2 regions of the Marinobacter sp. 1-3A genome follow, and region 2 is predicted to be linked to the other one. Evidence: predicted binding sites of a transcription regulator. Region 2 holds the regulator's gene; the other holds the start of a gene.
What was found. Region 2 encodes FliA, which starts transcription of late flagellar genes. Its sites were predicted from a motif close to CTAAAGTTTNNNNNNNNNNNGCCGNTAA; they were not measured.
Positions count from the first base shown of each region.

Region 1 (14,619 bases), on a different contig from region 2:
CATGATCGCTGACACCGTGAACGATCTCGCAAAGCTGTTACAATAGCGCGCTGCTAGAACGAGCATTTTTAAACTCTGATGAACTCCCAGTCTGCTACGGAGACAGGTTATGCAAGATTACCAGGCACCCGCTGATCTTCTGAAAGACCGCATTATTCTGGTGACCGGTGCGGGCAGCGGAATCGGCCGTACCGCCGCAAAAACCTATGCAGCTCATGGCGCCACTGTCATCCTTGTTGGCCGAACTCTGAGCAAGCTGGAATCGGTCTACGACGAAATCGAGGCGGCCGGCCACCCTAAGCCGGCTATCGTGCCCATGAACTTCGAGGGCGCCGCTGTAAAAGATTACGAAGAACTGGCGATGACTCTGGAAGACAACTTCGGCAAGCTCGATGGCCTTCTCCACAACGCCGGAATCCTGGGTGACCGCAGCCCGGTGGAAATGTACGACTCGGAAATCTGGAACAAGGTCATGCATGTAAACGCCACGGCACCGTTTCTGATGAGCAGGGCAATGATTCCCCTGCTGCGCAAATCCGATGCTGCCTCGGTTATCTTCACGTCCTCTGGTGTTGGCCGTCAGGCGCGAGCCTACTGGGGTGCCTATGCGGTCTCCAAATTTGCAGTCGAAGGTCTGAGCCAGTTGCTAGCCGACGAGTTGGGCGACAAACATAACAATGTACGTGTTAATAGCCTGAACCCCGGTGCAACAAGAACGAATATGCGAGCCCATGCCTACCCGGCAGAAAATCCGCAGCAGAACCCGGCACCGGAAGAACTGATGCCTGTTTATCTGTATCTGATGGGCAGTGACAGCGCGGGCATTAATGGCCAGAAACTGGACGCCCAGCCCAAATAATGGAACTGTTTTTTTATACTACGTCCCAATGTCATCTGTGTGATCTGGCCGAAGCCCTGCTGATCAGCACTCCCATGCCCGTACCGATACCGGTGGATGTGGTGGATATTGCGCAATCAGAAGAGTTGGTAGAGCGTTACGGTACACGAATCCCCGTGCTCCGGCGCAAGGATACCGGACGCGAACTCAACTGGCCATTTACCCGGGAACAGTTACTCACGTTTCTGCAATGAGGAATTATCTGACATGTTGATGGTTATCTCACCTGCTAAAACCCTCGACTACGAGAGCCCGCTGGCTACGGAAACCTATACCCAGCCCGATTTCCTGGACGATGCCTGCGAGCTGATTGATCAGCTCAAAGAGCTGGAGCCCCACCAGATCAGCAATCTGATGAGCGTCAGCGACAAGCTGGGCCAATTGAATGCCGAGCGCTTTCAGAGTTGGCAAGTTCCCTTCTCTCCAAAGAACGCGCGCCAGGCTGTTCTGGCTTTCAAAGGTGACGTGTATACCGGGCTGGACGCACAAAGCTTCAGTGAGCAGGATTTCAACTTTGCTCAAAAGCATCTGCGCATGTTGTCCGGTCTCTACGGCATTCTTAAACCTCTTGACCTCATGCAGCCCTATCGGCTGGAAATGGGCACAAAGTTTGAGAACAAACGGGGCAAGGATCTGTACGCATTCTGGGGGGACAGCCTTACCCGGGAAATGAATCGCCTGCTGAAGAGCGACGACGAAGTATTGGTGAACCTGGCATCCAACGAATATTTCAAGAGTCTGAAGAAGAAAGACCTTGAAGGCCGGCTAATCACCCCCCAATTCAAGGATTGGAAGAACGGTCAGTACAAGATGATCAGTTTCTACGCCAAGAAAGCCCGCGGCCTGATGTGCCGTTACGCCATCCTGAATCGTATTACCGATGCAAACGACCTCAAGGGATTCGACCTTGATGGTTATTATTTCAGCGAAGACCAATCCGACAAAAATAACTGGGTTTTCCTGCGAGATGAACACTAATCCAGATTAAGCTCGGAGCAAATCATGAACGAAGCAGTTTTTTCCCAGATCGCCATGGTGGTGTTTCTGACAGGCCTTATTGGCTGGATGGGTTTCATTGTGTGGGACCTGGCAAAAAAATCACAGGCCGGAAAGTTTGGTACTATCGCCCTTTTTACAGTATTGGGTGCTGGTGTTTTCGGCTTTATCGTCAAAACCGTGCTCGTAGAAGTTATCCAAATATGAAAGACAAGGATCAAGCCTGATGTGGTTTCGCAATGCCCGCGTTTTCCGTTTTACCAAGCCATTTGATATTTCTGCTGAAGAGTTGGAAGAAAAGCTCAGCGGCGATGCATTCAAACCCTGTGGTCCACAAGAAACCGCTCGCCAGGGCTGGGTTCCACCACTGGGCAAACACGGTGAACTACTTGTTCACAGTGCTAATGGCTATCACCTGATTGCTCTGCGCAAGGAAGAGAAAATCCTGCCTGGGCCGGTAATAAAGGATGCGGTGGAAGAAAAAGCCGAAGCCATCGAGATCGAGCAAGGCCGCAAGGTTCGACGCAAAGAGAAAGAAGAGATCAAAGAGCAGGTTATGCTGGAAATGCTACCCCATGCATTTTCCAAGAACCGACGCAGCTTTGCGTATCTGGCACCGAAAGACGGCTTTATGGTTGTTGATGCAGGCTCCTCAAAACAGGCAGAAGACCTGGCCTCATCACTGCGCAAAAGCCTGGGCTCTCTGCCTGTACGCCCGCCCGCTCTGGAGCAAGCTCCAATATTTACATTTACTGGCTGGTTGAACGAGTCCATCGACTTGCCTGCCAGTGTGGTTTTAGGCGATGAGTGCGAACTGAAGGATCCTTCCGAAGATGGCGGAGTGGTTCGCTGCAAAGGACTGGATTTGAAAGCGGACGAAATCCGTAACCACCTGAATGCCGGCATGGAAGTGACCAAGTTGGCACTTACCTGGGACGACAACGTATCCTTTGTTCTCGATGAGGAAATGGGCATTCGCCGGCTGAAGTTTGGGGAAACACTTCAGGATCAACTCGATGATGTAGATGTGGATGACGCTGTCGCCAAGTTTGATGCTGCGTTCAGCCTCATGACTCTGGAACTGTCCAAACTGATTCCAGGCTTACTGGAAGCTTTGGGCGGGGAAGATCGTTCCGCCCTCATAGAAGAGTAAGCCTCCAGGCCTCAACCCCACTGAAGCTCTCAGTGAATAGCTTCAGTGGGTATACTTGCCTAACCGCTCTTTTTGCCAATCGTTTTCCGGCTCGTTCAGCACCAGCCGCAAATCCATCACCTCTTCCTCAACGTTATACTTGATCTCAAAGCCCAGGTGCTCAGCCAATTGCAGCATCGGCCTATTGTCAGCCAGAACGTCACCTACCATTTCCACCGTGCCACGGGCACGGCAGTAATCGATCATTTTCTGCATCAGCGCCACGCCAAGGCCTTCACCCTTCATTTTGTCATGAACCATCACAGCAAATTCACACCGCAGGTTATCTGCGTCCGTCCAGGTTCTTACGGTGCCCAGGGTTTCTTCGCCTTCACCGTCTTCTTTCGGGGCATTTGCGATGAAAACCATTTCACGGTCATAGTCGATCTGGACCATCTGGGCGACGTCTTCCCGCGAAAAATGCTTACGGTACTGAAAGAATCGATAGCGAATGGACTCCGGTGACTGTAATTCATGAAATACGCGATGCGACGGCTCGTCTTCGGCAAGAGCTGGGCGAATGATCACCCGACGACCAGACTTGGGCAATACCAGCCACTCCTCCAGTTCTCTTGGGTAGGGCTGAATTATCGGCTGTCCAGGCACTTCAGACAGATTGATCGCCACATTAACCGCGACAGCACCTTGGTCGTTGAACAGGAGCGGCGAAATCTCCAGCCCGCGAATCTCGGGTATATCGATCACAATCTGGGAAAGGGTAACCAGTGTTTCAGACACCGCCCGTATATCCGTTTCGGGCTTCAGGCTATGCTCCCTTAGAAGCTTGTACATATAAGTACGGCGCAACAACTCCCGGGCAAGAACCATATTGAGCGGCGGCAACGCAATCTGCCGGTCTGTCATTACGTTGACATGGGCACCAGATGCTCCGCAGACTACCAGAGGCCCAAATTGGGCATCTCTGGTTATACCCACGCTGAACTCAATACCGCCAACATGTTGGTAGGAGTGCTGCATGGCAAAGCCGAGAAAACCGCTCTCGGGGAAGTATTCCTGGTACTGCTCCATCAGAAAACTGCAGGCATCAATGATTGCAGCCTCACTGCTAAGCTTCTGCACCGTCGCCTTATGGCGGCGTTGCGCCACGGTCAGTTTTGCAAATGGGTGACAAGCCTGCTCGTGCACTATCGTAACGTCTACCGGGCGGCGCTCAATGGAGAAGGCTTCAAGCACCTCCTCTACATCGTCACAGTAAACCGTCTCAATGGTGTTGATACCGTAATCACGAACCACTTCCCGAGCTTCTTTGCTGGAAAGGTGCAAACGGCCAGAACGCAATGCATTCATGACTACTCGGCGAGTTTTCGTATGGTCCGAGAAATGGTCAGTGAAAGATTCGGGAGTTTCCTTCAGCAAACGCTGGAGCCTCTGGTGCCGCACATGCTGCATGAACGCTACAACGGCTTTTTCCGGATTGAAGAAGGATGGCAATCCCGCACGATAGAACTCATCACGCGCCTCCATGACCGTGCTCTGCCCAAGCCAGCAGGTAAAGATATTCAATCGCGTGCCCTTTGCAGCCTGCACTACCGCATCGGCAATTTGCAGGCTGTCTTCTGTCAAGCTGGGTGCGTACAACACAAGCACGTTGGCTACTTCGGGATCCTTGGCCAGAATTTTTATCGCCTTGCCATAAAGCTCCGGAGATGCGTCGTAGTTAAGGTCGATAGGGTTTTTGCGTGTCCAGTAAGCAGGCAGAAGCTCGGCCAGAGCGCCAATGCTGGCTTCTGACAAACTGGCAAGCTCCCCGCCTAAATCCGCAAGGCGATCTACAGCCAATACACCTGGCCCTACGCCATTGGCCATGATGGCGAGAGTCTCTCTGCGCAGTGGGCGCATCCGCGTGAGCGTTTCCAGAGCATCAAACATTTGCCCAAGACCGTCTACCCGAAGAACACCCGCACGCTGGAGCATGGCGTCGTATATAGGGTCACTGCGTCGGATGCCCGCAGGCAGTTCATGGGTCATCCATTCTGACTCTGGTACTCGCCCGGATTTAACAGCGATGACAGGCTTGGTTCTGGAGGCGACGCGCACGGCAGACATGAAGCGCCGGGCATTGGGAATATGCTCAATGTGCAAGAGAATGGCTTGCGTCTGGGTATCCTGGGCAAGATAATCTATGAGATCGTCGTGATCGATATCCATACCGTCGCCAAGGGTAAGGAAATAGGAAAAACCAACCCCCCGGGCAAAGGCCCAGTCGATCACCGAACTGGCAATGGTGCCAGACTGGCCAACAAAGGCCACACGTCCGGGCAACGTGCCCATGTGCGCATAGGTAGCATTGAGGTTTCTCGCCGGTACCATCAGACCTATCGTGTTAGGTCCCAGCACCCTGATTCCGGTTTCCCTTGCTGCATCACGCACCGAGTACATCAGCGGCTGGCCGGTTTTGCTATGAGTACGGGACATGCCTCCGGTCATCACAATTGCGGTACGCACCCCTGCCTCGCCCAATCGCCTTATGGTTTTTGCAACGGTTTCTGGCGGCGTACACACAATGGCGAGATCTGGCGAGAACTCCATTTTCGATACTTTTCTGACACAGGGCACACCATGGACGTTGTCGTAGTCCTTCTGGTTGACCACTAAAAGCTTGCCCGGGTAGCCGCTGCTCATCAGATTTCGCAACACCATACCACCAAGATTGCCAGCACGTTCCGACGCCCCGATCACAGCGATCGAAGCAGGATTAAATAAACTCTCCAGGTACCGGGTGCTCACGCTATCTCTCCTTGATATGTTGTTAACACTATATTATGCATTGATGAAGCCTTATGAAACGCCTATTGCCCTTATGCGGCTAAAGAAACTCGGCGCTATCGGTTTATCCCTGATAAGATCAAAGAAAATACAAGTATAGCTGGGACGTTTCGAGAATTATGACAACCGCATTTTTTTCTCATGATGATTGCATGAAACACGACATGGGGCCGGAGCATCCCGAAAGCCCAGCTCGCCTCGCAGCCATCATTAGCTATATCGCCGACACTGGCATCGCAGAAAAGCTCGATTGGGTGCGCCCTGAAGAAATTACCCGCGACCAGCTTCTGAGCGTACACCCCGAAAGCTATTTGCAGCAGCTAGACATGATGCAGCCAATGCGGGGTCGGGTCTTCACTGATCCGGATACTGCCATGATGCCTGATACTCTCCGCGCAGCAAGGCTTGCTGCGGGTGCAAATATCCAGGCGGTAGACATGGTTATGAGTAGCCAGGTAACCAACGCATTTATCTGCGCACGGCCCCCCGGCCACCATGCTGAGCGCACCAAGTCCATGGGCTTCTGTTTTTACAACAACGTCGCCCTGGCAGCCATGCGCACGCTCAATTTTCATCATCTTGATCGAGTTGCCATTATTGATTTTGATGTGCATCAAGGTAACGGAACGGTGGACATCGTGAGTGGAGATGAACGCATACTGATGTGCTCCAGTTTCCAGCATCCGCTTTACCCCCACTCCCACGTACATCGCCAAGCTGACAATATCGTGAACATTCCCATAGAGGCAGGTTGCTCTTCCGAAGAATACCGAAAGCGGGTAGAAGCTGGCTGGTTAAAGCGCCTGAACGCCTTCAAGCCTCAGGTAATTTTGATCTCTGCAGGGTTTGATGCCCATCGACTTGATCCGATGGCCGAACTGAATCTGGAAACCGAGGACTATCGCTGGTTGACCGAAACGCTGGCAAGCGTCGCGAACGAGCACAGCAACGATCGTATTATTTCAACGCTGGAAGGCGGCTATCACCTGAAAGCTCTCGCAGAAAGCGTAAACGCCCATTTGGACGTATTGAGTTCGGTTTAGCATTTCTTAACCTGCGCTGGCGCCACCATAGCCGTTAGCTTGCTGCAAGCCAGGGCGTTCGCCCTCTCGCTGCAAGCGTATGGTTGTGCGGCGGTTTTCGCCATAGTTTCTGGATACCGGGTACTGGTCTCCATGAGCCCGTACGGTAATCATGTCGGGGTCTATCCCACGACCTTTGAGGTAGTCTGCCACTACATTAGCGCGCTCTTCAGACAACGCACGATTGTCGATCCGGCTTCCAACACGGTCAGTATGCCCATCGACAAAAACCCGCTCTACCGTAGAATCCGCCATTAAATAGGCAACGATATTGTCCAACAAATCCATATCGGCTTCAGACAGCTTTGCGCTACCGCTGGAAAATGCCACCCGCGAACGACCGATCTGATCGATGTTAACCGGAAGCAAGTTCGCAGCGCATGACCGATAGCGCTGGTATTGCCCGCTGAAGTTGATATTCGATACCTGCACCCGAACCGGGCTGCCGTCGTACCAGGAATCCCTGGTAACTGTGGGCCGCATGCCATCCAGCAGACTTTGGGCAAGAATCACCGCATGCCGGGTTTCAAGTGATACCTGCCGGAGCCCTTCAGACACATCTACCGTGCCTACCGGGCGTGGAGCAACACCCGGTCGCCAAGGTGGGGCCTCAACAAAAAGAGAGCCTCGCCCGGGGCGCATGAGGTGAGATTCGGACTCCAGAAAAAATGACAGTTCTTCCCCGGCACGGTGCCGAAAAACAGCCCGGCCATAGCCGGGAACATCATGCACCAGCGAACACTCGAAAACGGACTCGGCAAGATACCACTGGCTGTTCGATATTCCGGCACCATAGCTTGCAGCCTGGCTTGTCACGGGCAAAAGAATGCCGAGCGCCAGCGTTGCCAATACATTCTGCGATCTTTTTGTGAATGCGAGTGCCATAACAGCCATACCGTTGTTTCACGGATGTTTGGTGGTTTCCTGTTTAACGGCATCAGCGCCATGTTCTTTAATCGATGAGAGGAAAAACAATCACTGACACCTTCTGCTATAATCTGCCAACTTTTTAAGGCACTGCGGAAACCAGACCATGACCGAACAGCTAACTCTTGTGCGCCCCGACGACTGGCACCTCCACGTTCGCGACGGCGATGCTCTGAAGAGCGTTGTACCTGCCACCGCTGCCTGTTTCGGGCGAGCGATCATCATGCCGAATCTTGCTCCGCCGGTAACCAATGCCGCTGAAGCCTCGGCATACCGGGATCGCATTCTGGCAGCAGCCGAAGGGACTGACTTCCGACCACTGATGACGCTTTACCTGACCGAATCCACAAGCCGTCAGGATATTCTGGAAGCAAGCGCCGAGGGTGTTGTTGCAGCCAAGCTCTACCCAGCCGGCGCAACCACTAACTCTGCATCTGGTGTAACGGACATTCGCAATATCTACCCGGTACTGGAAACCATGGAAGAATGCGGCATGCTGTTGCTTGTTCATGGTGAAGTTACTGATGAAGACATCGATATTTTTGACCGGGAAAAGGTGTTTCTCGACCGGGTACTCGCCCCGACGCTAAAAGCCTTCCCTAAGCTCAAGGTAGTGCTTGAGCATATAACCACCGCTGACTCAGCAGAGTTCGTACGGCATTATCAGGGCAATAATCTGGCCGCCACGATTACACCCCAGCATCTGATGTACAACCGGAACCATATGCTCGTGGGCGGCATACGCCCTCATCTTTACTGCCTCCCGATTCTAAAGCGCAATCGCCACCAAAAAGCCCTGAGAGACGCAGTCGCCAGCGGAGACAAGCGATTCTTTCTCGGCACAGATTCTGCCCCCCATGCAAAAGACAAAAAGGAAGCCGCCTGTGGCTGCGCAGGATGCTATTCGGCTTTTGGTGCTATCGGGTTATACGCAGATATTTTTGAAGAGCTTGGCATTCTTGATCAACTGGAAGCCTTTGCCAGTTTTAATGGTGCAGATTTCTATGGTCTTCCACGAAATACAGATACCATTACGCTGGTGAGGGAACCTTGGACGATGCCCGATGAATTGCCCTTGGCGGACGGCACCATTGTTCCGCTGAAAGCCGGTGAAACCATTAACTGGCGCCAGGTATAGATCTACCCCCCCAATTCCCTGATAAACGGCCAAGACCGGAGTTTTAGTGACTGACGAAAACAGACAATTGCACCCAATGTCCCGCAGATTCCGTGGTTTTTTACCCGTCGTTGTCGATGTGGAAACCGGCGGATTCAACCCGGACCGTGATGCTCTGCTGGAAATAGCTGCAGTGATGCTGACGATGGACGAGGACGGCCGCTTGCACCGTGCTGAAACCCACCTACAACAGATTGATCCGTTTGAGGGTGCCAATCTGGAACAATCGGCATTGGACTTCACAGGAATCGACCCCTGGAATCCGGACCGGGAGGCTGTGCCCGAGCGTGAAGGGTTGAGCGAGATTTTTCGGCCCATACGCAAGGCGGTCAAGGCGCATGATTGCAAGCGTGCGGTATTGGTAGGCCACAATGCGACCTTCGATCACAATTTCGTATTTGCAGCGGCTCAGCGGGCAGAAATAAACCGGAATCCTTTCCACCCCTTCTCCACGTTTGACACAGCAACCCTTGCCGGCCTGGCCTATGGCCACACGGTGCTTGCACAAGCCTGCAAACTGGCTGGTATTCCATTCAGCAACAAGGAAGCCCATTCCGCAGCTTACGATGCAGAAAAGACGGCCGATTTATTCTGTGGCATTGTGAACCGCTGGCTGGATCTGGGCGGATTTCCGCCACCTTTCATGTTAGATGAAAGCGAATAGCAAACAGAGCCCGCAAAAAAAACCCGCTTATGCGGGTTTTTTGATTCTGCGTTACAAACAAGCTTTGCTTACCAGTGGATGCCTCGCATCACCGCTGCAAATGCCACCTGCTCTGTGGACACCTTGGGCTTTTCAGTAGCTTTTCCACCTACGGCCTGAGTTGAGTCCGGGAACATACGGTACCCCGTATTCATCACGATCTCGCCCACCTTCGGAGCCAGTGCGTGCAAAACCTGGGCAGTGATACCAAGGCGCGTAGCAACTCGCTTGGGGCGCTCAATGATTGAGTTGGTTACCAGATCGGCAGCCTCTTCCGGCGAGAGGGTCGGCACGGAATCGTAGATCTTGGTAGGTGCAATCATGGGTGTTTTCACCAACGGCATATTGATGGTGGTGAAGGTTACGTTACGATCCGACCATTCAGACGCCGCACACCGGCTGAAGGCATCCAATGCAGACTTGGAGGCCACATAGGCAGAGAAGCGTGGTGCGTTAGTAAGCACGCCAATGGATGAGATATTCACCACATGCCCACGACGACGCTCAAGCATGGATGGTGCAAACCCCATGATGAGGCGCACAGAGCCAAAGTAGTTCAACTGCATCGTGCGCTCAAAGTCGTGGAAGCGATCAAACGACAGGGACAATGACCGACGAATCGAGCGCCCTGCGTTGTTGACCAGCACATCAACGTGGCCGTGGTTATCCAGAACGGTTTTCACGAACCGGTCGCAATCTTCCATATCGGAGAAATCGCACTGGTAGGCGTGCACATTGCCACCCTTGGCTTCCAGAGCAGCACTCACCTCATCCAGAGTTTCTTTTGTGCGAGCGCCAATAACCAGAATAGCACCGGCTTCTGCCAGCTTTTCTGCAGTGGCCAAACCAATGCCAGAGGTGGCACCGGTTATCACGCACACTTTGCCACTAACCGTACCCTTCAAGGTGCGATCTTTGAACAGATCGGGATCCAGGTTGCGCTCCCAGAAATCCCAGAGCACGGGCGCATAATCCTCAAGGCGCGGCACATCGATACCGGTTCCTTTGAGTGCTCTCTCGGTTTCCCGAGCATCAAAGCGCGTGGGGTAATTAATGAAAGACATTACAGAGCGTGGGATACCCAGATCATCCAGCACTGCGCTGGTGATCTGCTTAACCGGCGGCAGGTTCTTCAGGCTCTGGCGAATAAATGGCGGGATAAACCCGAACATGCGTGAATCAATACGCATACCCATCTTGGGTGCGTGACCAGCCTCACAGAAAATATTAAGGATTTCGCCAACCTTATAAGGGTCGGTATCCACCAGGTGGAAGCATTTCCCGTCTTCGCCTTCCAGGTGTGCAATGTGATCCATCGCATTTACAACGTAGTCCACGGGAACAACGTTCAACCTGCCACCTTCAACACCAATGGTCGGTACCCACTGTGGCAGAGTGCGGCGAATTTTCTGAATCAGTTTGAAAAAGTAATATGGACCATCAATCTTGTCCATTTCACCTGTTTTCGAATGGCCAACAACCATGCCTGGACGATAGATGCGGAACGGCACCTTGCACTCTTCGCGCACAACCTTTTCGGATTCGTGCTTGGTCATCAAGTATGGGTGATCCAGCTTTTCAGCTTCTTCGAACATATCCTCGCGAAAAATGCCCTTGAACAGCCCCGCTGCTGCAATGGACGAAACATGGTGAAAATGCTTTGCCTTCATGGCTTCGGCAGCATTCACAGCTGCTCGTGTGCCTTCAATATTCGTGGCCTGTTGGGCTTCTTCATCGGCACCCATATCGTAAACGGCCGCGAGGTGGAAAAAATGATCAACCTTTCCTGCCAGTGCTTTAAGGGTTTTGGCATCAATGCCCAGATTCTTGCTGGTGAGGTCGCCAATAACAGCTTTTACACGGGACTCATCGACACCCCAAGCTTCCCTCAGAGCATCAAGTTTGCCCTGGGACTGCTCTCGCACCAGCAGGTGCACAGTGCCGCCGCGTGCCAATAATTTTTCCACAAGAAAACGGCCAATAAACCCGGTACCACCGGTCAGGAAATAATTCATTGATAATCCACCCTGCTTGTTGCTCTGTTGTTGTCTATCCATGCCAACCGTCTTAGACCAAAGTCTTAGAACGACCTTTGACGGTCGGCATTGTACTTAATTGCAACCTTCATGTATCGGACTATTTTAGAGCTTTTACTCTGTAACTCATTGCTTTAAATAGAGCCATTACTCTAAAACCAATTTCAGACGAGTGTTCATTTTCCCGACACATTGAAATTCAGACTAGCACAGTAATCGTCGCGCGCCCTCCCTGCTGATGAATTACCGCAAAGCAATGAAACAGCCCGCCAGCAATGCGATAATCCGGAACTTATTGCCTCTTCAGGCGTCAGTCCTTTTCACAGACCAAGCGATATCCGGAAACCAGAGCATGCAGAACGACAACCCGAATACAGAACGCTACATCGCCATTGCCCGCGCCTGCCTGAAAGCCATTAATGATACGGCGAAAAATGCCGGCGACAGGGAGCAGAAAATTCAAGCGGTATACCAAGCCATCGATACCGCATTTCAGGCAGAATTTGCAGACTACCGCAAGTCTGTCGCCATTATGGCATCGGTTCTGGAGCGTATTGCGTCTGGCGAACTCGACCACGGTAAAGCGGCAGATCTCGCCCGCAAGACCCTCGACCAACAACCGGATAGCACTCGCAAAACAATGATGCACTGAGCACCATTTACCAGCTTGCGATCGTATCTATTCAGGCTCCAAAACGGATAACAGAGGCTTTATGCATATCAGCTTTCCAACAACTGTTCGTATGCGGCTGCTGGCTGCAAAAGTATTTGTACTGCTTTTGCTTCTCTTTGTCAGCTTGCCATCATTGGCAGAAACATCCCCCGACAAGAGCCCCAATGACAACAACGAATACCGTTTCGTTGAGCTGAGTAACGGTTTGCGAGCCATTCTGATTTCCGACAAACATGTACAAAAAGCCGCCGCCTCTATGAATGTGGCTGTCGGCAGCGGTGATGACACGAGAGAGCGAGAGGGTATTTCGCACTTTCTTGAACACATGCTGTTTCTGGGCACGGAAAAATATCCAGAGCCCGGTGAATATCAACAGTTCATAAAAAGCCACGGCGGCAGCCATAACGCCTTTACCGCTTTTCGTAACACCAACTACTTTTTTGACATACAGGCCAATTATCTGGAATCCGCTCTTGATCGCTTCGCCCAACAATTTGCCGCCCCTCTGTTTACCGCTGAGCTGGTCGACCGTGAGCGCAACGCTGTGCATTCAGAGTTCAGTGCCAAACAGAAAGAAGATGGTCGACGCTTTTATTCAGTCAAGAAAGCCGCCAGCAATCCTGAGCATGCATTCCACCAGTTTGCTGTCGGCAACCTGACCACCCTGGAAAACACCGATGACAACCCCCTTCGGCCCGACCTGATCGAATTCTGGAAAACCCGTTACTCTGCCAACCTGATGACGCTAGCGGTATACGGCCCCCAATCGCTCGATGCGCTTGAAGCCATGGTACGAGGGCGCTTTGATGCCATCGAAAATCGCAACCTGAAGCCCAAGGTTCACTCCGCTAGCCTGCTGAGTGCGGATACTCTACCTGCCAAGGTAACTGCAGAAGCCATCAAGGATGTGCGCAGCCTGTCCCTGTCGTTCCCGATGCCATCGCAGCAAGAAAACTACCGCACCAAACCCGCCAGCTACATTGCCAATCTTTTGGGGCATGAAGGCCCCGGAAGCCTCTTTGATGTACTCAAGAAGAATGGCTTGGCAGATAGCTTGTCTGCCGGCATAGGGATGGATACGGGCACAGACGCCACTTTGGACATAAGCATTGCGCTTACCCCCGAAGGCCTTAACCGGCAGGAAGAGATCGTAGCTCTGGCATTCCGATACATCGACATCATTCGTGATCAAGGCATCAGCCAGAACCGTTTTGAAGAAATGCAGCAACTGGCCCGGATCGATTTTCGCTTTCGCGAACAAAGCGAGCCCATGCACGAGGTTATGCGCCTTTCGAGCCAACTCCAGGATTATCCGGCAGACGATCTTCTCAGTGCACCCTGGTTAATGGAGCGGTACGCGCCCGATCAGTATCAGGCGATTCTTGCCCGGCTAACCCCGGAGAACGTGATGGTCTATTTGCTGGCTCCGCAGCTTGAACTGAACAACCCGAACCTAACCCGGTGGTATGAAACACCGTGGCAACTTGAGCCTCTGGATGTGAACGGAGTTGAATTCAAAGCGCCCAAAGCGCTGGCCGATGCGCTTCGGCTTCCGCTACCCAACCCGTTTGTGCCTGAGAACCTCACCATGGTATCTGGCAAAACCATGAGTAAGCCCGAGCTCTTGAGTAGCCACGATGGCATGGCGATATGGTTTGCACGGGATACGCGCTTCAACACTCCCAAAGCCAACGTATTTTTCAGCTTGCGTACCCCGGCGGCCCGCGTATCTGCCCGTAGCAGCGTGCTTACACACTTGCTGGTAGACAACATTAACAGCAACCTGAATGCCTGGGCTTATTCCGCACGCCTTGCCGGGCTCGACTACAGCATTTACCCGCATTTGCGTGGCATTACCGTGCGCGTCGGTGGCTATAACGACAAGCTCCACACCTTGATGAATCGCATTCTTATGCAGATTTCAGCGCCCCACATCACGCAGCAGCGGTTTGATATCGCCAGACAAAACCTGATAGACAGCTTACAGAACAAAGCCAAGGACCGGCCGGTGGCCCAGACATCCGAGTTCATCCAGACGGCTCTGCTGGAAGGCGCCTGGAGCACCGAAGAAAAGCTGCGCGCAGCTCGGGAAGTCACCCGCGATGAACTCATATCATTCACCGAGGCACTGCTCTCGGAAGTAGACCC
Region 1 covers NZ_VCGZ01000008.1:152,702-167,320, reverse strand. Annotated here, with positions in the region: gene FE848_RS13700 (HAD family hydrolase) at 1-46, shown strand, start outside; gene FE848_RS13695 (YciK family oxidoreductase) at 110-859, shown strand; gene FE848_RS13690 (glutaredoxin family protein) at 859-1,092, shown strand; gene yaaA (peroxide stress protein YaaA) at 1,106-1,876, shown strand; gene FE848_RS13680 (DUF2788 domain-containing protein) at 1,901-2,101, shown strand; gene rdgC (recombination-associated protein RdgC) at 2,121-3,047, shown strand; gene FE848_RS13670 (GNAT family N-acetyltransferase) at 3,090-5,834, opposite strand; gene FE848_RS13665 (histone deacetylase family protein) at 5,993-6,916, shown strand; gene FE848_RS13660 (flagellar protein MotY) at 6,923-7,840, opposite strand; gene pyrC (dihydroorotase) at 7,989-9,020, shown strand; gene rnt (ribonuclease T) at 9,067-9,723, shown strand; gene FE848_RS13645 (SDR family oxidoreductase) at 9,792-11,777, opposite strand; gene FE848_RS13640 (hypothetical protein) at 12,151-12,450, shown strand; gene FE848_RS13635 (insulinase family protein) at 12,512-14,619, shown strand, end outside.
Region 1: a site for FliA is predicted at 7,884-7,911, ahead of FE848_RS13660 (flagellar protein MotY). Genes of this name have one in related genera too.

Region 2 (14,619 bases):
AGTTTCTGGGGGCCTCTGTTACCGCCGGGGGAATTACAGCCTCCGAGGGCTGAACTTCCGGGCGTGGAGGCTGGTCACCAATTTCAATGGGCTGAAAGGAGCGCTGAGGAGCGTTAAAAACGCCTGTAAATGTCTCTGAGAGTACCTTGTACTTGCCCTCATTTACCGATGAGACCGAGTACATCACCACAAAAAAAGCAAACAACAGGGTTATGAAATCCGCATAGGAAATCAGCCAACGTTCCTTGTTGTGCAAGTCATCCTGAGGTTGCCTGCGACGCCGCATAATAGAAACCGGTTTTGCTTACTGCAGAAAGCCCCGCAGCCGCAATTCAATGGATTTGGGGTTCTCACCCTCTGCGATGGCAATAAGACCATCAATCATCATGTCTTCGTATCGTGAACGTTCCTTGACCAGCCCACGCAGTTTATTGGCTACCGGGAAAAACAGCAGGTTGGCCAGCGCCACACCGTAGATGGTTGCCACAAAGGCGGTGGCAATTCCGCTGCCGAGGGATGCTGGGTCTTCAAGGTTGGTCATCACCTGGATCAGCCCCATAACAGCGCCAATAATGCCAATGGTCGGTGAATAGCCTCCCATAGCCTCAAACACTCGAGCGGACTCAAGATTTCGCTGCTCACGGCAATCCAGATCTATTTCCATGATGCTGCGAATTGTTTCGGTTTCTGCACCATCCACCAGTAACTGAAGGCCTTTGCGCGCAAAGGATTCCGGCTCATTCTCCGCCAACCCTTCAAGCCCCAGAAGGCCTTGCTTCCTGGCCTTTACGCTCCAATCGATTACCTTGCCAATCCCGTCTTCAATGCTGATAAATGGAGGAACAAACACCCACCGCGCCTGTGCGGCAGCCCGTTTCAGTACCGGCCAGGAAGTCTGGAGGATGGTCGCAGCCAGGGTTCCGCCAATCACAATGATGGCCGCCGGCCCATTAAACAGTGAGCTCAGTGCTCCGCCTTCAAGCAGGTTGCCGCCAAGAATAGCGGCAAAAGCCAGAACGACACCGAGCAGGCTGAGTATATCCATCAGCAAACGCCCTCAAGCAATCTTGGCCCTATTTCATCCAGTGACAGGATCTCGTCACTCAGGCCAGCTTTGGCAACTGCCATGGGCATACCGTAAATCACCGACGATTTTTCATCCTGGGACCAGATGGGCGAGCCACTTTGTTTCATCATTCGGCACCCTTCTTTGCCGTCTGATCCCATTCCCGTCAGGATGACGCCGAGGGTTTTGCCGGGAAATGCACGGGCAAGAGAACCAAAGGTAACGTCCACACAGGGGCGGTAATTCAGTCGCTCGTCCCCTGGCAGTATGCGCACCCGAGGTTGCCCTCCGCGATTTTCGACCATCATCTGCTTACCGCCAGGGGCAAGCAGTGCCAAGCCAGGGCGAAGGATATCGCCATCTTCTGCTTGCCGGACTTCAATTTTGCACAATTTGTTAAGACGCTCAGCAAAAGCCGGCGTAAAGCTCGCTGGCATGTGCTGCACCAGCACGATCGGTGAGGGAAAACTCGCCGGCAAGGCCGCAAGTACTCGCTGAAGAGCTACTGGCCCGCCGGTTGAGGTGCCAATAGCCACAACGGAAAAGTGCCGTGCCGGGCTTTTCCGTGACGTTCGCTTGGGCGTTTCATCCTGCAGAGGCTGAGCCGCCTGGCGAGCGGGCGCCACAGAGCGACCCGGCGCTGCGGTCCTGGCCGGTGCTATAAGCGTGGGTTGTGGGGCTGTTCTGGAAGAAGGTGGAGTTGGCTGCGCCCGGCTGGCAGGTCGACTGCGAGCAACATCGAGCACGCGATCAATCAGGATTTTTTGCAACTGGCTGCCATCCCGCGCGATTTCCTCGAAGTTTTTGGGCAGGAAATCTACCGCCCCGGCTTCCAGTGCGTCCAGAGTGATTCGGGCGCCTTCGTAGGTGAGCGAGGAAAACATAAGCACCGGTATTGGATGCTTCTTCATGATTTCCCGCACAGCCGAAATACCATCCATAATCGGCATTTCGTAATCCATGGTAATTACATCCGGGCGCAGAGATTCCGCCAGTTCAACACCTTCCCGGCCGTTGGCTGCCACACCCACCACACGGATCTGGCCCGACGATGTGAGAATCTCTGTTAATCGCTTGCGAAAGAAACCTGAGTCGTCAACGACCAGGACAGAAACTGTCATCCGTTTCTCCTACCAAAATGCTTTATTCCATAAAGCTTTGAGCTGCGCGTAAAAAATCAGCTGTAATGCTGCAGCAAGCTGGGAACATCAATAATCAGCGCGATACGACCATCACCGGTAATTGTTGCTCCTGCCATACCCGGTGTGCCTTGCAATCCTCGTCCGAGAGGTTTGATAACCACCTCTTCCTGACCGACGAGCTGGTCAACAACAAACCCAACCTTACTGGTGCCCATGGCAACGATCACAACATGCCCACTTTCGGGACCTGTTACGGCATTAGACCCTTTCACCAGCCAGCGCTTTATATGGAAAAGCGGGAACACCTTGTCCCGCACAACAATGCACTCACGGCCATCTACTACATTGGTACGTGTCAGATTCAAATGGAATATCTCCACCACATTCACCAGCGGCAGAGCAAAAGACTGATCACCAAGCTTGATCATCAAGGTGGGCATAATCGCCAAAGTCAGGGGCACCTTGATGATGATGCGAGAACCCTTGCCCAAGGCAGAAACAATGCTGAGCTGACCGTTGAGCTGATTTATTTTGGTTTTCACCACATCCATGCCCACACCGCGGCCGGACACATCAGAAATCTGCTCTTTCGTCGAAAACCCGGCGGCAAAAATCAGGTTGAAACACTCTGTGTCCGTGAGGCGATCGGTAGCGTCCTGATCGTAAATCCCTTTCTCCACGGCTTTGCGGCGCAGCACTTCCGGGTCCATACCTGCACCATCATCATCGATAGACAGGAGGATATGATCCCCTTCCTGCTCGGCAGAGAGGGTGACGGTGCCCTGCCGGGGCTTGCCAGCCTTTTCACGCACATCTGGCGTTTCGATACCGTGGTCAACAGAATTTCGCACCAGGTGAACAAGGGGATCCGATAGGGCCTCAACAAGGTTTTTGTCGAGATCGGTGTCTTCGCCAATCATCACCAGATTCACTTCTTTCTTCATGCCCCGGGCGAGATCGCGAACAACCCGCGGGAAGCGGCCGAATACTTTCTTGATCGGCTGCATGCGAGTTTGCATGACTGCAGCCTGCAGATCTGTGGTCACTACATCAAGGCTTGATACCGCCTTGTGCATGTGCTCGTCTTCACTGTCGGAGCCAAGTCTCTGGAGCCGGTTTCGCACCAGTACCAACTCGCCCACCATGTTCATGATGTCATCGAGGCGTTTGGTATCGACACGCACAGTGGTTTCTGCCACTGGAGCCGGCTCTCTGGGAGGGGCCGGTTTACTGGCTGGCGCTTTTTCAGGCACAACTTTCGCAGGCTCGGCTTTCGGCTGCGGCGACTTCGCTGGCGCTGGCCCGGAGCCACCGGTGGTTGGGCTGCCACCTTTGCCATGCAGCTCGTCGAGCAGTTTTTCAAATTCGTCGTCAGTGATCAGCTCACCATCACCGCCCTTTTCAGGGCCGGCACCACCTGTCGTCTGGGCATCATCTGCGGGTGGTTTCGCGGCAAACTTGCCTTTGCCATGCAGCTCATCAAGCAGGGCTTCAAACTCATCATCTGTAATTTCGTCAGCTGAGCCGCTGCTGTTGGCTGGGGATTGGTCGGGGGCGGAGCTATCGGAGGCGCCCGTTACGGGAGCATCGCCATGCAACGCATCCAGTAATTGTTCAAACTCTTCATCGGTAATATCGCCACCATCCTGATCGCTTTCAGGGGCAGCAGGAACGTCTACAGACTGGTTGCTCACCGGCTCGCCAGCAACCTGGGGCAGTGCAAGAGCATCCAGTGCCGCAATCAGTTCGTCCGGCGCAGGCGTCAGCTCTTCCCTGTTACGCACTTGCTCGAACATGGCATTCACATGATCCAAAGCTTCCAGCACAACGTCCATCAGCTCGGAATCCACCGCGCGTTTATGGTTGCGCAGTATATCGAACACGTTCTCGGCGGAGTGGCAGCAGTTAACCAAAGCGTCAAGCTGCAAAAAGCCTGCACCACCCTTTACGGTATGGAATCCACGAAATATGGCGTTGAGCAGATCACTGTCGTCTGGATGTTGCTCAAGATCAACAAGCTGTTCCGACAGCTTCTCAAGAATCTCCCCGGCCTCTACCAGGAAGTCTTGCAGGATCTCATCATCGGCATCAAACGCCATGGGCTAACCTCTTCTGTTCAGAAACCGAGACTGGATAACAGATCGTCTACGTCATTTTGTCCCGAGACTACATCTTCGCGTTCTTCAGCCTTCATTTGCGGCCCTACGCCCTGTTCGGCGGAGACTTCCTGATTTTCAATCTGGTGTACTGTGCCGGTAAGCTGATCAACGTGGCTCGCCATAACCACCAGGCTGAGCATCTGTTCCTCAACCTCCTTCACCAAAGCCGTCACCCGCTGTATTACCTGGCCCGTCAGATCCTGAAAATCCTGCGCCAGCAGAATTTCGGAAAGACTGCTGTAAAGTGTGTCCGCATCATTGGTAACGCTAAGAAAAAAGGTATCTATACGGCCATAAAGTTCACGAAACTCAGCCGGCTGCATTTCCCGGCGCCGCAACCGCTGCCATTCTTCGCTCAATGACGAGGCTTCTTCACGGAGTGTCTGAGCGAGAGGCATGCTCTCTTCAACCAGGTCCATAGTGCGATTGGCAGCCTGACCTGTCATTTGAACAACGTACGCCAGTCTGTCGGATGCGTCTGTCATCAAAGACAGCACCTCTTTTTGTTCCTGGCTGCGCGGATCAATCTGGAAGTTGCGGATTGCCTCATGAAGCGTTCGTGTCAAACGGCCAACTTCACGATAAAGGCTCTGATCCCTGACTTCGCTTAACTCATTAATCAGGTTCATCGCTCGGGCATAATCGCCGCCTTCCACACTTTGGGCGAGCTCTGCTGCCTGGTGCCGGAGCTTTTCGGTCACTTCTGGCTCAAGATCCCGATGGATCTTTTTTTTATCGCTCATACGCCCCATCCAATTTCCGGTTACTGAATTCGTTCAAAAATCTTCTCGATTTTTTCTTTTAGAACGGCAGCAGTGAACGGTTTTACTACGTACCCATTCACGCCAGCCTGAGCCGCTGCAACAATCTGGTCGCGCTTGGCTTCGGCGGTAACCATCAAAACAGGAAGGGTTTTCAGGTTTTCATCTGCCCGCACTGCCTTCAACAGATCAAAGCCAGACATTCCCGGCATGTTCCAATCTGTCACAAGGAAGTCGTACTTACCGCTTTTCAACATAGGCAAAGCTGTATTTCCGTCGTCCGCTTCATCGGTGTTGGTGAAGCCAAGATCACGGAGCAGGTTTTTGATGATCCGTCGCATTGTGGAGAAATCATCCACAATGAGAATTTTCATATTTTTGTCCAAAGGGACCTCCAGTTATTAAGACCCGGAATTCGTTTTGACCTTTGCGCTTAAAGTGTAGCAGGCCGCTGATTTAACCATGTATTGTCTGATCTTTATCGCGCTTGTAAAGCATCGGTTACCAAATACTACACTTCATCAGAACCCTGAAGTCTCAAGCCACGCCTAGCTGTGTTCCTCAAGGCGCCACTCGGAAAGTCTTCCACGCAATCTCAACGCGGCCTGACTGTGAATCTGACTGACCCTGCTTTCGCTGACTCCCAAAACAGCGCCAATCTCTTTGAGGTTCAGTTCCTCCGTGTAATACAGGCTCAGTACAAGCTTTTCCCGCTCCGGAAGCAGCTCAATCTCCGCCGCAAGGCTGCTGCGGAAAGAATCAGATGTGAGATCATCCAACGGATTATCCCGGGCCTCTGTTTCTTCTATCGGCAGCTCACCGGATTCATTGAGCTCATCAAGACTAAAAAGCCGTCCGCTGTTAGCATCGGCCAGAGTGGCATGATATTCGGAAAGAGACATATCGAGCTCTTCCGCCACTTCAAAGTCCTGGGCTTCACGGCCCTCCCGGTCTTCTACTTCCTTGATTGCACGGGCAACCCGACGAGCGTTTCGGTGAACAGAGCGCGGCACCCAGTCGCCTTTGCGGATTTCATCCACCATAGACCCTCGGATGCGAATTCCGGCATAGGTTTCAAAGGTTGCGCCCTTGGTTGAACTATAGCGCTGGGCGGCCTCCAGCAACCCGATCATACCCGCCTGCATAAGGTCGTCGAGCTGCACCGAGGCCGGTAGCCGCGCTAAAAGATGAAGTGCGATTTTCTTTACCAGGGGGGCGTGAGTCTCTATGAGGTCCGAGGGACTTTTCACACCAGCCTGATGATAAATTCCCAGGTTTTTCGCCAATGTCATGCATCCGGTTTTATTTTTTACGGGATCCGTTTCAGACTTCGACGAGCCGCTCCACAAAAAATTCCAGGTGTCCGCGGGGTGATGAAGGCAGTGGCCAGCTTTCTACCTTGTCAGCCAGTGCCTTGATCGCAAGCGACGCTTTGGCTCGAGGGTATGCATCCAGCACGGCTTTCTGGCGCTGAACGGCTTTCTTCACAGCTTCGTCGTAAGGCACCATACCCACATATTGTAGTGCCACATCGAGAAATCGTTCGGTTACCCGGGTTATTTTTTCAAACAAATGGCGGCCTTCCTGCTCACTGCTCACCTGATTGGCGAGAATGCGGAAGCGGTTGGTACCGTAATCACGGTTCATCAGTTTAATCAGGGCGTAAGCATCTGTGATGGATGTGGGCTCATCGCACACCACCAGCAACAGCTCTTGCGAGGCCCGCAAAAAGCTCACAACAGACTCGGAAATACCGGCCGCCGTATCGATAATCAGCACATCAATTTGATCGCCCAACTCGCTGAATGCGTTAATCAGGCCGGCATGCTCCATGGGGCTGAGCTGGGTCATGCGCTGGGTTCCGGAAGATGCCGGAACGATTTTAATCCCGCCCGGACCATTTACCAGAACGTCTCTGAGGTCACACTCTCCTGCCAACACGTCCTGCAAGGTACGATTGGCGGTTACCCCGAGCAGCACATCAAGATTCCCCAGGCCAAGATCGGCATCAAGCAGCACAACGCGCCTGCCTTTTTGCGCCAGAGCGATGCCAAGATTAACTGAAATGTTACTCTTGCCGACCCCGCCCTTGCCGCCGGAAACCGCGATCACCTGTACCGGATGTGCTTTGCTCATACTGTTTATAATCTCTCGCCAGGATTAACCGGATATGGTTCATAACCGGATACAACTCAGATTTTCACAGCCTCATGCGATTTCCCGCGGGCGCTCTGTATCAGGCATTTTCTCTGCCGCCGCCTGTTGCTGAAGCATTTTCAGACGCTCGACTCCCAAGCGTACGAGCGGAACGGCTTCAGCATGATGCAGATCCCCCGGGATCTTTTGCCCATCAGTGTAGTAGGCAACCGGCAGCCCGGTTTCCATCACAAAGCCCAAAGATTCGCCCAGAGTCAGGGCTTCGTCAATCTTCGTCATCACGCAGCCTGTAAGACCTGCCATCTTATAGCAATGCCAGACGGATTTCATAATACGCGGCTGGCTGGTTGCCGAAACAACCAGGTGCGTCCGGATGCTGTGATGGCTACGGGCCAATTCTGCCAATTGTTCCTGATAGCCTCTGTCTGTACTGGTTAGCCCAGCCGTATCGATCAGCACCAGGTGCCGGTCTGAGAGCTCATCAAGAATATCATCAAGGGTGTTGCTTTCATCCACCACGCGCACCGGCACATTCAGTATACGACCAAACACGAAAAGCTGTTCATGGGCCGCAACCCGGTACCGGTCTGTCGTGACCAGTGCAATAGAATCGGCGCCGTGTTTCAACACATATCGCGCTGCCAGTTTGCCGATGGTGGTAGTCTTGCCCGAACCTGTAGGGCCAACCAGTGCATATACACCCCCTTCATCAAGCCACTCCTGATTGGGAGTACGCACGCCCGCAACAAGCATTTTCAGGGACTGTTTCCAACCATCTTCCAGCTTGCCACCTTTATGGCGGCGGGAGAGCGAGCTCGCCAGATCATTACCAAGACCAAATTCCTGGAGCCGCTCTGCAAGACGCTGCTGGACCGCGTTGATGCCGGGCTTCTCCGGCTCACCACGCTGGCCACTCATCAGATCCCGCAAGGAGTTTATTTCTGCACGCATGCGGGCGAGCTCATCAGAATAATTTTCGTTACCAGCGCTTTGAGAGACTGGCTCTGCAAAATCTTCACTCGCGGCCCGGTGCAACTCTGCAAAGGATGCATCAGCGTAACCCTGCCCCCTTGCAGCTCGGTTTTCACGCACGTCGCGAATACGGGAGCGAGAGCGACTCAGCTCATCCTCCAGCCGACGATGACGTTCTGCCTGCATCTCTGCAAGGCGGGCTCCGTTAGTGGCCTCACTGGCCTCTGCGCCCAAGCTCTGGCGCGCCATATTTTCGTCGTAGTCCAACGCGGTTACGATCTCAATGCCGCCGTCTACACGGCGATTGGAAAGGATGACAGCATCTGGCCCCATCTGCTCACTGACCTGCTTCAGAGCTTCAGCCATGCTTTTGGCAAAAAAACGTTTAACTTTCATGATATTGCATCCTCCAACGGCCACGCGTTATCTGCGTTACCCGTGCTTTCATCCGCCAGCTTATTGGCCCACGGACGCCACGATCGTAATCTGTTTGTTATCGGGTATTTCCTGGTAGGAGAGCACATGCAGCCGCTCCACACCGTAACTGGCAAACTTGGCGAGCACCGGCCGCAAGGGCCCGGATACCAGCAGGATGGCCGGCTTACCCAGCATTTCCTGACGCTGCACGCTGTCTTGCAATGAGCGCTGCAGCTTCTCCACCATATTCGGCTCCAGAACCATGCCTATATCTTCCAGTCCGCCAGATTGTTGACTCTGCTGAACAGACTTAAGCAACAACTGTTCCAAATCGGGATCCAGGGTAATAACCGGTATTTCTGAATCGTTACCGCAGATACTCTGGATAATCATCCTGCGCAGAGACTGACGCGCTACCGTGGTCAGCAACTTGGGGTCCTGGCTCTTCGGATGCACGTTCACCATGGATTCGGCAATGGAGCGCATATCCCGGATGGGGACTTCTTCTTTGAGCAGGTTCTGCAGCACTTTCAGCAGAAGGCTGATAGACACAGTGGTGGGCACCAACTCCTCTGCCAGCTTGGGTGAAGCCTTCTCCAGCTGATCCAGCCACTTCTGCACCTCTTCGTGCCCCAACAGTTCGTGCGCATGCTTTTGCAGAACCTGGTTCAAATGGGTTGCAACAACTGTACTGGCATCCACCACGGTATAGCCTAGCGTCTGCGCCTGGTCTTTCTTCTCAGGCTCAATCCAGCTCGCATCCAGACCAAAGGCAGGATCCTTGCCTTCTATACCTTCGATTTTTCCGAATACCTGCCCCGGATCAATTGCCAGTTCGCGGTCAGGGTGAATTTCCGCCTCCGCGATGGTCACCCCCATCAACGTGATGCGGTACACGTTCGGCATGAGATCCAGGTTGTCGCGAATATGCACGGAGGGCATCAGGAATCCCAAGTCCTGGGACAACTTTTTACGCACGCCTTTTATACGGCTGAGCAACTGACCGCCCTGGGTTCTATCAACCAGTGGGATTAGCCGGTAGCCCACTTCCAGCCCGACAATATCTACTGTGGCTACGTCATCCCAACCCAACTCACGGGTTTCGCCCGGAGCAGGTAGCTGACGCCCCGGATCACCACCCGCATCACCAGCCAGCGGCAAGTCTCGCCCACCAGAGCCTGACACAACACCCGCGCCTCCGCGGCTGGGGAACATGCCTCCTTCTTCCACTGTCTGGCGATCTTTTTTCCAGATATACCAAGCGCTTCCCGCTGCAAGCCCTCCAAGCCCCAGGAAGGCAACGTGGGGCATGCCAGGAATCAAACCAAGCAGTATCAGAATGCCGGCAGCAATCGCCAAGGCTTTTGGCGCACTGAACATCTGCTGAAGAATCTGCCCGCCCATATCCTGGCTGGAGGTAACGCGGGTAACCATAATGGCTGCGGAAGTAGAGAGGAGCAGTGAGGGAATCTGGGCAACCAGGCCATCACCAATGGTGAGCAGTGCATAGCGCTCCATGGCAAGCCCGAAATCGAGGCCGTGCTGGATCATGCCAATCGCGACACCGCCAACTATGTTGATGGCCAGAATCAGCAGACCAGCAACTGCATCACCTTTAACAAACTTGGAGGCACCGTCCATGGAGCCGTAGAAATCCGCCTCCTGGGCAATCTCTTCGCGACGGTGTTTTGCTTCATCCTGGTTAACCAGGCCTGCGTTCAGGTCGGCATCAATGGCCATCTGCTTGCCAGGCATGGCATCCAGAGTGAAGCGTGCGCTCACCTCCGACACCCGGCCGGCACCCTTGGTTACCACCAGGAAGTTGATGATCATCAGAATGGCGAACACCACGAGTCCAACCGCGTAGTTGCCACCGATCAGAACCGCCCCGAAGGATTCAATAACCTTACCTGCGGCATCGCCGCCTTCATGCCCTTCCAGCAAAACAATTCGGGTAGACGCAACGTTCAGCGCCAGGCGCAAAAGCGTTGCGACCAGCAGTACCGTTGGGAAGGACGCAAATTCCATGGGCCGAAGCGCGTATACGCACACCAGCAGAATGACAATGGAAAGCGTGATGTTGAACGTGAAGAAAACGTCCAGCAAAAAAGCCGGCACAGGCAATATCATCATGCCCAGCAAGCCCATCAACATAATGGGTACGCCGAGGTTGCCCTGCGTCAGGGATTTGACGTTACTGAGGACTAAAGCTCTGTCCATGCCCTAAACTTCTCCGATTTACTGATTCTGAAGGCGTTTTCAGGGTCGAGATTCTGACGCCAAAGTGTCTTTCACTCTGTTACCGCAAGATCCGTACCAGCCCGCACAGAATTTCATTCACGAGCTGACTTCTGGTGCCTGACTCACTCTGTAAGATGCGGTATCCTTGCGCCACAAATTGCAACACTCAACCCTTTATCCCCAGACCCAGAAAACAGGTGAGCCCATGCCAGTCCACGAGGTAAGACACCCCCTGATCAGACACAAACTCGGCCTGATGCGCCGCGCCGAGATCAGCACCAAAAACTTTCGTGAATTGGCTCAGGAGGTTGGGGCTCTGCTGACGTATGAAGCCACCAAGGATTTCAGCCTGCAGGAAAAAACCATCGACGGTTGGGCTGGCCCGGTAAATGTGGAGCAAATTCAAGGAAAAAAGATAACCATCGTCCCTATTTTACGAGCTGGACTTGGCATGTTGGACGGTGTTCTCAGCCTGATCCCGGTTGCCCGGGTGAGCGTGGTGGGCCAGATCCGTAATGAAGAAACTCTGGAGTCCAACACCTATCTGGAAAAACTGGTGGGCGAACTGGATCAGCGCATGGCTCTGATCGTTGATCCTATGGTTGCCACCGGCGGCTCGATGATTTCCACCATCGACGTGCTCAAGAAAGCCGGAAGCACCGAAATTCGTGCTCTGGTGCTGGTGGCAGCACCAGAGGGTATAAAGAATGTTCTGGACAAGCATCCGGATGTATCCATTTACACCGCGTCTGTAGACGACGGCCTGAACGCGAAAGGCTACATCCTGCCCGGACTTGGCGATGCCGGTGACAAAATCTTCGGCACCAAGCAAAAGGACAGTTGATCATGCAAGACCACTCCACGGATTCAACCTGGAAGCAGGCAATTGCCGGCTCACAGATGCTCCTCGTAGCATTTGGTGCGCTGGTTCTGATGCCTCTGATCACTGGCCTCGACCCAAACGTCGCACTCTTTACGGCCGGCGTGGGTACTCTGATTTTTCATATTGTTACCGGTGGCCAGATCCCGATTTTCCTGGCCTCGTCTTTCGCTTTTATCGCGCCTGTTATTGCTTCCAAAGGCAAGTTTGGCCTTGAGGAGACTCTGGGCGGCCTGATGGCGGCAGGTATCCTCTACATTATTCTCAGTGGCGCAATAAAGCTGCGCGGCACCGGCTTTGTAACCCGCCTGCTGCCTCCCGTAGTTATTGGGCCGGTGATTATGGTGATTGGCCTTGGCCTGGCGCCGGTTGCAGTGCACATGGCTTCTGGCCGCACCGGCGATGGTGCGGTTCAGCTGATTCCAGAAGCTACTGCTCTTTGGATTGCCATGACGTCGCTGATTGTGACGATTGTTGCGTCGGTTTGGGCTAAGGGCATTTTTCGCCTGATTCCCATTATGTTTGGTGTGATTGTTGGCTATGTGCTGTCTGCTCTTGCAGGCATTGTTGATACAACGCCTATCCAGCAGGCCCCCTGGCTTGCGGTTCCCAACTTTGTGGCGCCAGCATTTAGCTGGGGCGCAATTTTGTTCATGATTCCTGTGGCCATTGCTCCGGCCATTGAGCACATCGGGGATATTCTGGCAATTGGCAATGTGACTCGTAAAAACTATCTGGAAAAGCCCGGCCTGCACCGCACTTTGTTAGGCGACGGCCTGGCTACCAGTGCAGCAGCTATGTTTGGTGGGCCTCCAAACACCACTTATTCAGAAGTAACCGGCGCTGTAATGCTGACTCGCAATTTCAACCCGAAGGTTATGTGGTGGGCGGCCTGCACTGCGATCGTGCTGGCATTCGTGGGCAAGTTCGGCGCAGCTTTGCAGACTATTCCGGTGCCAGTAATGGGCGGCATCCTGTGCTTGCTGTTCGGCTCTATTGCTGTGGTAGGCATGAGCACGCTGATCCGCCATCAAGTTGATCTTTCTCAGGCGCGTAATCTGGTTATCGTAGGTGTGACTCTGGTGTTCGGTATCGGCGGTATGGTTCTTGGGCACCTTGAAGGTATCGCCCTGTGTGCGGTAGCGGCCATCATCCTGAACCTGATTCTTCCGGGCAGCCGTGAAGCATGGGGTAAGGCGATTTACGAGCACAAAGAAGACTGACCTCAGCGTTAATTATTGTCCCACTGGTGCCTTCGGGCACTGGTGGTGGCTCTTCCTCCTTGTACCTACCCTCCTCTTTTGTAGCCTGCCGACTTTGGTGCTTGCCGCCATGCGGGGCTGCCTCCCAAAAACCGCTACGAGCCCATCCATGGGGGCTTGACGGTGGCCGTCCATGGCCACCGACAGTCCTGGAAAGGCCACCCACCACTCCCCCACCAAAGCTAGCAGGCTAGGAGCCCAAGCCGGCCGGCTAAATATCCCGCCGCAAATCGGAAGGAATCGGCAAGTCAGGCATCCCAGGCTTGGGCCCGCGCCCCTTGCGGAACTGCCGGAGCTGGAACACATAAGCCAGAACCTGAGCTATGGCCATGTAGAGGCCATCGGGGATTTCGTCGCCTATGTCGCTGTTGTGGTAAACCGCACGAGTAAGCGGGGGCGTGCGGAGGATTTCGACTTTGTGCTCGCGGGCGATTTCCATGATTTTGAAGGCCGTTTGGTCATTGCCCTTGGCGACCACCATGGGCGCGCCCATGGAGTCCGGATCGTATTTCAACGCCACCGCATAGTGAGTCGGGTTGGTGATGACCACGTCGGCCGTCGGCACATCCTGCATCATGCGGCGCTGGGCCATTTCTCGCTGGAGTTGGCGAATTTTGCCTTTAACCTCGGGCTTGCCTTCAGAATCCTTATATTCGTCTTTGATTTCCTGCTTGGTCATTCGCAGCTTTTTCTGGTGATCGAAAATCTGGAATGGCACGTCGATCATGGCAATGATGATGGTGGCGCATGAGAGCAGGAAAAAACTCCAACCCAAGGTCCAGAGCACGTGCTCCATGGCGGGCACTGCCGGCTCATTGGCGATGGAGAGTAAATCTTCCGTGCGAACATTCAGAATGAGCACAGCCAAGGCCATTACCAGGCCCACTTTAGCGATAGCTTTAACCAACTCGATAAGGGAGCGGGCAGAGAACATGCGTCCCAAACCCTTGATGGGATCCATGCGATTCAGTTTAGGGGCTATCGCTTTACCGCTGAATAACAAACCACCAATGCCGATGGATCCGGCTATAGCGGCAATCAGAAGAATTACAAGAATCGGGGAAAGCGCCCATGCAGCTTCTTTAGCCGAGGCCATCAGCTGGAGGCTCATGTGCCGGGTGTCAAATACTGCAGAGCGCTCCAGCGTGAAAGCATCACGCATGATGGCCTCCAACGCAGCTCCCAAGTGGGCGCCAAACATCAACAGACCACCGGCACCGGCGATCAGAACAGCCATGGTGGCCAGCTCTTTGGATCGGGCAGTCTGGCCATCCTCCCTGGCTTTCTCAAGCCTTCGGGGGGTGGCCTCTTCGGTTTTTTCCTGACTGTTGTCGTTTTCTTCAGCCATACTAGAACTCTTGGCGTATCAGTTAGGGTTGCCCTTGCAGGCCCCGCATGAACTCAAAGGTTTGCTCAGTGTAGTTCTGAAAGTGCGGCAGAAAGTTGGCATGCAGCACCCATATGGCAAACAATCCAAAAATCAGGCCAATCGGAAAGCCAAGTGCGAAGATGTTCATTTGCGGCGCAGCCCGGGTCATTACGCCGAAGGAAATGCTGACAAT
Region 2 covers NZ_VCGZ01000001.1:560,922-575,540, forward strand. Annotated here, with positions in the region: gene motD (flagellar motor protein MotD) at 1-286, opposite strand, end outside; gene FE848_RS02505 (flagellar motor protein) at 305-1,045, opposite strand; gene FE848_RS02510 (protein-glutamate methylesterase/protein-glutamine glutaminase) at 1,045-2,187, opposite strand; gene FE848_RS02515 (chemotaxis protein CheA) at 2,244-4,307, opposite strand; gene FE848_RS02520 (protein phosphatase CheZ) at 4,325-5,110, opposite strand; gene cheY (chemotaxis response regulator CheY) at 5,131-5,514, opposite strand; gene FE848_RS02530 (RNA polymerase sigma factor FliA) at 5,677-6,420, opposite strand; gene FE848_RS02535 (MinD/ParA family protein) at 6,452-7,264, opposite strand; gene flhF (flagellar biosynthesis protein FlhF) at 7,337-8,653, opposite strand; gene flhA (flagellar biosynthesis protein FlhA) at 8,714-10,894, opposite strand; gene upp (uracil phosphoribosyltransferase) at 11,121-11,759, shown strand; gene FE848_RS02555 (uracil-xanthine permease family protein) at 11,762-13,018, shown strand; gene flhB (flagellar biosynthesis protein FlhB) at 13,269-14,405, opposite strand; gene fliR (flagellar biosynthetic protein FliR) at 14,428-14,619, opposite strand, start outside.